2 regions of the Pseudobutyrivibrio sp. C4 genome follow, and region 2 is predicted to be linked to the other one. Evidence: riboswitches for the same ligand, from Rfam matches in the RefSeq annotation. Region 2 holds a riboswitch; the other holds the start of a gene.
The links. Region 2 has a riboswitch for thiamine pyrophosphate ahead of thiE (thiamine phosphate synthase). Riboswitches for the same ligand answer to the same signal wherever they lie in the genome.
Positions count from the first base shown of each region.

Region 1: linked by a shared signal. The riboswitch ahead of thiT (energy-coupled thiamine transporter ThiT) and the one ahead of thiE (thiamine phosphate synthase) in region 2 are both predicted to bind thiamine pyrophosphate.

Region 1 covers NZ_FOHF01000005.1:170,132-174,777, forward strand. The annotation lists gene BMY66_RS09725 (GntR family transcriptional regulator) at 1-397, shown strand, start outside; gene BMY66_RS09730 (YwiB family protein) at 412-828, shown strand; gene thiT (energy-coupled thiamine transporter ThiT) at 871-1,437, opposite strand; TPP riboswitch at 1,470-1,566, opposite strand; gene hflX (GTPase HflX) at 1,694-2,926, shown strand; gene BMY66_RS09745 (Na/Pi cotransporter family protein) at 3,066-4,646, shown strand, end outside.
Region 2 covers NZ_FOHF01000003.1:139,072-143,717, forward strand. The annotation lists gene BMY66_RS07170 (TetR/AcrR family transcriptional regulator C-terminal domain-containing protein) at 1-126, shown strand, start outside; gene BMY66_RS07175 (MarR family winged helix-turn-helix transcriptional regulator) at 257-700, shown strand; gene BMY66_RS07180 (radical SAM/SPASM domain-containing protein) at 959-2,047, shown strand; TPP riboswitch at 2,091-2,195, shown strand; gene thiE (thiamine phosphate synthase) at 2,266-2,895, shown strand; gene thiD (bifunctional hydroxymethylpyrimidine kinase/phosphomethylpyrimidine kinase) at 2,892-3,671, shown strand; gene thiS (sulfur carrier protein ThiS) at 3,688-3,882, shown strand; gene thiF (sulfur carrier protein ThiS adenylyltransferase ThiF) at 3,883-4,518, shown strand; gene BMY66_RS07205 (thiazole synthase) at 4,539-4,646, shown strand, end outside.

The DNA of each region.
Region 1 (4,646 bases), on a different contig from region 2:
TGCACTTGATGCTCTTGCTGTGGTATGTGCCTGCGAAAGAATGACAGATGCTCAGTTTGTAGAGCTCAAGGAAGCTATGAAGGCATTTGAGTCAGCTACTAGAACTGACGATGTTCGAAAGATTGTGGAGGCTGATGAGGCATTCCATGATGTGATTTATGCGGCCGCTGCAAATCCTAAGCTTGAAAACATAATCAATTCTGCAAGAGAGCAGATGTACAGATATCGTTACGAATATGTAAAGAATCCATCTGTTTACGCGCAGCTTATATCTGAACATAAATCTATAATTGACGGTTTCGACAGAAGAGATGTAGATTTCCTGAAGGATATAATGCATGTTCATTTGTCAAATCAGATAAATGCTGTTCGTGAATTAATTAGAGAACAAAAATAGATTGGAAATAAATAATGACAGGAACAAAATGTAATATTAAACTTTGCTCCAAGCAAAAGATGGGCCACGAATCAGAGACTACAAATGAGGAGTATGTGGGTTCATTTATTGATAGAGGTAGTAAGCGTTACCTTTCTTATAATCGAGTTATGCCAGAGGGCCAAAAGGTAGATTGTCTAATAAGCTTTGAACACAACAAGCTTACATTGACTCAAAAAGGAGACATTCAATCAAAGCTTGAGTTTGCCCCAGGGGCTCGAACCAGAAATGCTTACAATACACCAATGGGCATGATGACTATTGTGGTTCACACAAAGCGTCTTGTAATCGAGCAAAAGGATACCGAAATCAATCTTTTAATTGATTACGATTTGGAAGCCGGTGGGGAACCTATCAATACAGTAATAGAAATTAAAGCAACATTAGAATAAGAAAACGCCAGAGATTACCTCTGGCGTTTTTGTTATTAAGAATTATTCAGTAGCCATATTTTTAAGTCTGTTCATGACATCTCTTACTGGTGGAATGAAAAGAATGATAAGTGTTACAGCAGCCTCAGCAAAGATGTAGATTGCGTTGTATGCAAGTGAGTAAGCTAGTGGATTCCAACCTTCCCAAGCCCATTCGCCAAAGAAAATCCAGCCTGAGATTACCGCAAATACGTAGCGTCCTAAAACTGCAGCAATGTAACCTTTGATAAGACCATATTTAGAATCCTTGAAGAATCCAGATAATCCAAGAGCACCAAAGGCGAGTATGTAATCAACAATAACCTGTGCTGGGAAAAGAATGTAAGGATCAACAATGAGGTTTAGCAATCCATAGGCAACACCTGTGATAATTCCAACAATAGGGCCGAACCAGAAACCTGGAAGACAAGCAACAAGCATTGAAAGTAATGTAATTGAGCCGCCAGTTGGGAATTTAAATACCTTAATATTAGACAAAACAAAAGCAAGTGCCATAGAAGCAGCACAAAAAGCTAGTTGCTTTGCAGAAAATGTGATTTTAGTTTTTTCGTTAGACATGTGATTAATCATTAAAAAAATCTCCCTTCATACATCAATGCTAGGAGATTCGTCTATCGCTTCCTTACGCTGGTATTATCCAGTTCAAGTATTAAGGGTCGGTGCAAGCACCTCTCAGCATATGCGCCCCTAGCAAAATATTTAATTTCGATATAAAAATATCACTTGTAGGAAATATAGTCAATGAGAAAATAACAATTAAATTGCAGTAAATAAAACAACATTGTAGAATGTAACTATAAGAGATTTTGAAAAGATAGGATATTAAATGGTAAATACAGAAAAGATTATAGAAAGAGTAATACTTGTATCAGTTAATGAAGGGGACGAGGTAGAGGCTAAGGATTCCCTTCATGAGCTTGCGGAGCTTTGTGAAACTGCCGGTGCACAGGTTGTGGGAGAAATCATGCAGAATCTGGAGCGCAGAAATCCTGGCACATATGTGGGCTCTGGCAAGGTTGAGGAAATCGCCGATTTAATTTGGGAGACAGAGGCTACAGGTATTGTTTGCGATGATGAATTAACACCAGCACAGATGCGCAATCTTGCTGATGCGCTAGATACAAAGGTCATGGATAGAACCCTTATTATCCTTGATATTTTTGCTGCCCGTGCTGGCACAGCAGAGGGAAAGATTCAGGTTGAGCTGGCACAGCTTAGATACGAGATGACTCGATTGACTGGCTTTGGTAAAAACATGTCCCGTGTGGGTGGTACTGCAGCAGGTGGCGGTGGTGCTATCGGAACTCGTGGTCCTGGTGAGAAAAAGCTGGAGATGGATAAGCGTCTTATTGCAGGGCGCATTACTCAGCTGAAGAAAGAGTTAAATGATGTTGTAAACCATCGTGAGCTTACACGTTCAAAACGACAGCGAAATGGCGTGCCTGTAGCGGCTATTGTTGGTTACACAAATGCAGGCAAATCATCACTTTTAAATAAACTTACAGATGCAAACATCCTTGAGTGGGATGCTCTTTTTGCAACCCTTGATCCAACCACTCGTGAGCTCCTCTTGGATAATGATCAAAAGATTCTGCTCACAGACACAGTAGGATTCATCAGAAAGCTTCCTCATCATTTGGTGGATGCTTTCAAGAGTACATTGGAAGAAGCTAAATATGCAGATTTCATCATTCATGTGGTGGATGTTAGCAATCCTCAGATGGACCGCCAGATGGAAATCGTATATGAGACTTTGGACAAATTAGGAGTTAGTGACAAACCTGTTCTTACTATTTTTAATAAAGTAGATAAGCTTGAAGATGAGTTGGATTATCACGATTTAAGGGCTGATTATACAGTACACACTTCCATTAAGACAGGAAAAGGCCTGGATAAAGTAAGAGAAATCCTGGCTACTTTGATGCGTGGAAATAAGGAATATATTGAGCGATTAGTTCCTTACACAGAAGCTGGAAGTATTGCAAAGATTAGAGAGACAGGAGAATTGATTTCAGAGGAATATCGTGAAGACGGTATTTTTATCAAGGCTTATATCTGAATTTACACAAATTTTACTTATATCATAGAAAATACTTAGACAATGGCATTCTAACATGTTATGATTATCAAGGACTAAAAAAAGAAGGATTAAGGATTTTACTTTTCGTGAAGGAAAAGTACGGTAGAAGGAGAAAATAATGACTTTAGCAGAGATATTATCACTTCTTGGTGGAGTGGGTCTATTTCTTTTCGGAATGTCGATTATGTCTACAGGCTTAAAAAACAGCTGTGGAGATAATCTTCAGGTTATTCTAGAGAAGGCTACTACAAACAAATTTGTAGCAGTCATCGTTGGTATAGCTATGACAGTATTGGTTCAGAGTTCATCTGCAACCGATGTTATGGTTATTGGTTTTGTAAATTCAGGTATGATGGCGCTTTCACAGGCCATCGGCGTTATCTTAGGTGCCAATATCGGTACAACAATCACAGCACAGATTACAGCTTTTAATATTGCTACATTTACACCATTCATTTTGTTTATCGGTGCAGTAATGTATCTTTTCATGAAGAGAGATATTGTTAAGCATTTAGGTTCTTTCTTTATGGGATTCGGTATGCTTTTCCAGGGGATCACTATCATGAAGGCATCCATTGCACCACTTGCAAATTCAGTGATGTTTAAGAACTTCCTTGCTGGATTAACAAATCCATTTGTAGCGCTTGTATTTGGTATTGCATTCACAGCATTACTTCAGAGCTCATCATCCGCAACAGTTATCTTCCAGACATTCGTTGTGCAGGGAATATTGGACTACAATGTAGCAGTTTACTTGATTATCGGTGCAGCCATTGGTTCAGTTACACCAAACCTTTTGGCATCACTTACAGCAAACAGAAACGGCAAGCGTTCAGCTATTTTGAACCTTTTGTTTAATGTAATAAGAGCAATTGTAATCGTAATTATTATAAATGTAACACCACTTCTGACATGGATTCAGTCTACATCATCTGATCCAGCCCGTCAGATAGCTAACACACATACAATCTTCGCTATTTTAGCAGTTTGTATTATCTTCCCATTCACTGATTACATTATTAAGCTTACATACATGTTTATTCCAAAGCTTCCAGAGGAGACTCGTGCAGCAGAGGACAGACAGCTTGTATTCATGACTCAGGTCAACAACGTGCCACCAAACATGGCTATTCACCAGGCACAGCTTGAGGCAGCCAGAATGGGTGCTATCGCAGCTGAAAACTTTGAAAAAGCCATCGACTGCTTCTTTGACTACTCACCTGAAAAGGTTGAGGACGTAGAGCAGCGCGAGGAAACAGTTAACATCCTCAACCACGCTATTCAGGATGCAATGGTTAAGCTTCAAACTTTGAACCTTACACCTGCTATGCTTCGTCGTATATCTGCAATCACTATTGCAGTTACCGATATTGAGCGTATTTCTGACCATGCTGAAAACATCATCGAGTATGCAACTCGTATGAAGAATAAAAAGACAAAGCTTTCAAAGAAGGCAGCCAAGGAACTTAAGGAAATGGCTGACAACTCTATGGAAGAGGTTGAGCTTGCCATCGATATTTTCACTTCTGAAAACTACGAGAACCTAGACAAGATTGAAAAGCTTGAAAAGAAAGTAGATAAGCAGGAGAAGCAGCTCATCAACCACCACGTAGAGCGTCTCATGGAGAACAAATGCGAGCCCGTTGCCGGTGTAATCTTCTCTGACATGGTCACTGACCTGGAGCGATGCGCCGACCAC
Region 2 (4,646 bases):
GTATGTGGCATATGTCAGTACGTATGTGGCTGGCTATTGGAACCAAATCCAATGCCATGCGATAAACTAGCCGGCATCATACAGGAATTTGCTCCTAGTGAAATACGTCCATTTATTGGCGCTTAATTTTGTAAAATTAAATCAATGCAAAATGATTTAGTATTTGCGTTTAGCTATATCTCGACTTTCTGTAATATCGTTGATACATTATTATTGTACACAATACTAATGTGAACGAATTATAGGAGAGTATAAAATGACAAAAACATCAGATAAGGTTTTATGTTTGGAGAATCAGCTTTGTTTTCCATTGTATGCATGTGCTAAGGAGGTTGTACGTAAGTATAGAAAGCCTCTTGAGGAACTTAATCTTACCTACACCCAGTATATTGTCATGATGGCTTTATGGCAGGCTGGCGATTTGACTGAAGGAGAAATTGGAAAGTGCGTGCATTTGGATTCAGGCACTTTGGCTCCACTTTTAAAGCGATTAGAAAAGCAAGGCATGATTACCAGAGGAAGATCTGAAAAGGATGAACGAAAGCTTGTTATTAAACTTACAGATGAGGGACAGGCATTAAAAGAAAAAGCTAAAAAGGTTCCAGCGCAAATGAAAGGGTGTCTAAATCTTTCAGATGAGGAAAAGACTCAGTTAAAGAAGCTACTGGATAAGGCTATGCAAGGAATAGGTGAAGAATAAAATAGATTTTACAATCTTCACATAGATTTCAGATAAGTAACAGTACAAGTTCATAATGGGAGAGTAATATACAATCATCGCAAGAGCGATAAAACTTTTTCATATATCATTCTCCCAAAAAAAGCTGCTGGCGGGCAGCTTTTTTTACTTTGTATTTATAATTGAAAATGATTATCAACAGGAGTATAATGATTTTACAAAATTGAATCACACACAATTGATGCGACGGGATGATAAGATTATTTAAGAGGTGTATATATGGAAAAGGAATTTGATATTCAAGCGTATATGACAGCTGGTGTAGAGCGAGTTGTAAAGGATTCAATTCGTGCTACTTTGAAAGATCCAGCTGAAAGCATTTTTATGGCAAAGTTTGCATTAGCAACAAAGAAAGCTGCTGATGTTAGAAAGAAATTCAAGGAAGAGGGCTTGCATGTTCCTCCATTCCTAATTGCATCAATCACTAGCAATTGCAACTTACATTGTGCTGGCTGTTATTCTCGTCAGAACGATGCCACAAAGGATTGTGAGCCTGTAAATCAGCTTAGCGATGAACAGTGGCTTACCATCTTCGATGAAGCAGAGGATTTAGGAATCAGCTTTATTCTTTTGGCAGGTGGCGAACCTCTTCTTAGAAAGGGCGTCATCAAGGCAGCTGCAAAGAAGCCTAATATTCTTTTCCCAATCTTTACAAATGGAGTATTCATCAGCGATGAGTACTTTGAGTTATTTGATAAAAACAGAAACCTTGTGCCAATCATGAGCATTGAAGGCCACAAGGAAGCAACTGACAGCCGTCGTGGCGAAGGAATTTACGATAAGCTTATTTCAAACATGGAAACATTCAAAAAGAATGGTCAAATATTCGGTAATTCAGTTACAGTTACTACAGAAAACTTTGACGATGTCCTTTCTGATGATTTTGTATCTATGCTTCAGGGATATGGCTGCAAGGCTGTAATCTATGTTGAGTATGTTCCTGTATCAGATGAGAGCAAGCATCTTGCCCTTAGCGAGGACCAGGAAGAGCAGCTTAGAGCAAGAATTGCCACTCTTCGTGAGGAATATGAGGACATGGTATTCATCTCATTCCCAGGTGATGAAAAGTCATCAGGCGGATGTGTAGCGGCAGGCAGAGGATTTTTCCACATCAATTCCCATGGTGGAGCTGAGCCATGCCCATTCTCGCCATTCTCCGACACAAACGTAATGGACATGGGCCTTCGAGGTGCTATTTCATCACGTCTCTTCCAGGTACTCCAGGCAGGCGACATCCTAAAGGATGACCATGTAGGTGGCTGCGTCCTCTTCGAAAAGAAAGAACAGGTGGAGGCACTTTGCAATTAGGTGTTGATTTTTTGCCACACTTGTAGCATTATATGTAAGGAATTTAATATGAGACGGGAGCTTGTAGACAGGCTGAGAGGAAGGTGTGACCTTCGACCGAGAACCTGATTTGGATAATGCCAACGTAGGGACGCCGATTAATAATGATATTGATATTATGCGGAAGCTATTTGAGAAATCAGGTAGCTTCCGTTTTTTTATGCAAAAAAGGAGGAATAATGGAATTTAATAGCGAGCTTTATTTTATTACTGACAGTACACCTTATGAGCTAGATGAATTCCTGTGGCGAGTTGAGGATGCCTTAAAGGGCGGCGTCACTTTGATGCAGCTTCGAGAAAAAAATCGTACCACAAAGGAATATATTGAACTGGCACAGGCAGTACATGATATTTGCAGAAAGTACAATGTTCCGCTGATTATTGATGATCGTGTGGATGTAATGCTTGCTGTGGATTGCGAGGGGGTCCATTTGGGGGCAGAGGATATGCCACTTGAGATGGCAAGAAGGATTATCGGGCCTGAGAAGATTTTGGGAGCCACTGCCAAGAAAGTGGATGTAGCAAAAGCAGCATATGAGGCTGGGGCTGATTATCTGGGAGTTGGCGCAATCTATCCAACTACTACAAAAGTAAAAACTATCATTACATCCACGGAGACATTGGATGCAATATGCCAGGCAGTTCCTATACCAGTTAATGCTATTGGCGGTTTGAATGCTTCTAATATGGATGTATTAAAAGGAATTGACATAGCTGGGGTATGCGCTGTTTCAGCTATTATGAAAGCAGATTCGCCACGAAATGCTGCTGAAAGTATGAAAAAGAAGTTTAGGGAGATAAAAGGATGAAGGTAGTTTTATCAATTGCAGGAAGTGATAGCAGCGGTGGAGCTGGAATACAGGCAGATTTAAAAACCATGTCTGCTCATAAAGTCTATGGAATGACTGCAATTACTGCGCTTACAGCACAAAATACCACAGGGGTTACAGAGATTGTGGAATCATCGCCACATTTTTTGGAAGAACAAATAGATGCTTGTTTGACTGATATACCAGCAGATGCAGTGAAAATTGGAATGCTTCCATCAGTGGAGCAAGTGCGAGTGGTAGCTAGAAAGCTTAAGGAATTTGGAACAAAGAATATTGTGGTGGACCCGGTTATGGTGGCTACAAGCGGAAGTAGATTGATGGAAAACTCTACCCCAGCAGTGATGGCAAAAATGTTGTTTCCACTGGCTAGAGTTATTACACCCAATATACCTGAAGCCGAAGTGCTAACGGGGATGAAGATAGAAGACAAAATAGATATGGAGCAGGCAGCCAAAAAGCTTGGTGAAAAATATGGATGTGGAGTTCTTGTAAAAGGCGGTCACTGTGTGGAGGATGCTAGCGATGTTCTTTTTGATAATGGATGCGTTACATGGTTTGAGGGCCAGAGAATTGATAGCACCAACACTCATGGAACAGGCTGCACATTATCAAGTGCTATTGCATCGAATTTGGCACTGGGGTTTGACTTAAAAGATTCTATCGTAAATGCGAAGTCATATATTGAAAAAGCTATCGGTGCAAATTTGGATTTGGGAAAAGGAAGTGGGCCACTTAATCATTGTGTGGCCAACTAGAAGGAAAGGAGAAGTAATGGTTTTCTTAAATGGAAAAGAGTATGAGTTAGCAAACAAGACGCTTGCTACTGTACTGGATGATTTTAAATTTGACGTTAGAACTATTGCTGTGGAGATTAACGAAGAAATCATTTCTAAGACAACATTTAATGAGACCATCTTAAAGGATGGAGATGTTGTTGAGGTAGTAAGTTTTGTAGGAGGCGGCTGATTGATACCGACAAAAGATGAGTTCTATAAGGCACTTGTAGATAGACATGGTGCAGAAAATCAAAAAAAATTCGACGAGGCTGTGGTTGCAATATGTGGGCTCGGTGGCTTGGGATCTAATATAGCCACATGTCTTGCAAGGGCGGGCATAGGCCACTTGATTTTGATTGACTATGATTTTGTGGATGTAAGCAATCTCCATAGACAGCATTACAAAATCAATCAGGTTGGTATGAAAAAAACTGATGCAATGGCGGCTAATCTACATGAAATAAATCCATACATAAAGATTGAGACTCATAACATAAAGCTGACAGAGGCTAACACAAAGCCATTGATAGAAAAGGCGGATATTGTCTGTGAGGCTTTTGATTCACCTGAAAGTAAGGCTATGCTTGTTAATCTGGTACTAGAACAAATGCCAGATAAGTATATTCTCTCTAGTTCTGGCATGGCGGGATTTGGCAGTGCAAATGATATAAAGACTAGAAGAGTATCAAAGAGATTCTATCTTTCCGGAGATGGGGTTAGTGATGTTAATGATGGTATCGGATTGATTTCATCTAGAGTGATGGTTTGCGGAGCACACGAAGCACATATGGTAATTAAAATTCTCATTGGAGAATTAGACGCATAAAAATGAAAGAGGAAAATGGAATGGAAAATGACAAACTGGTAATCGGTGGTAAAGAATTTGATTCTCGTTTTATTTTGGGATCAGGAAAATATTCGATGAAGCTTATTGAGGCAGCAACAAAAGACGCA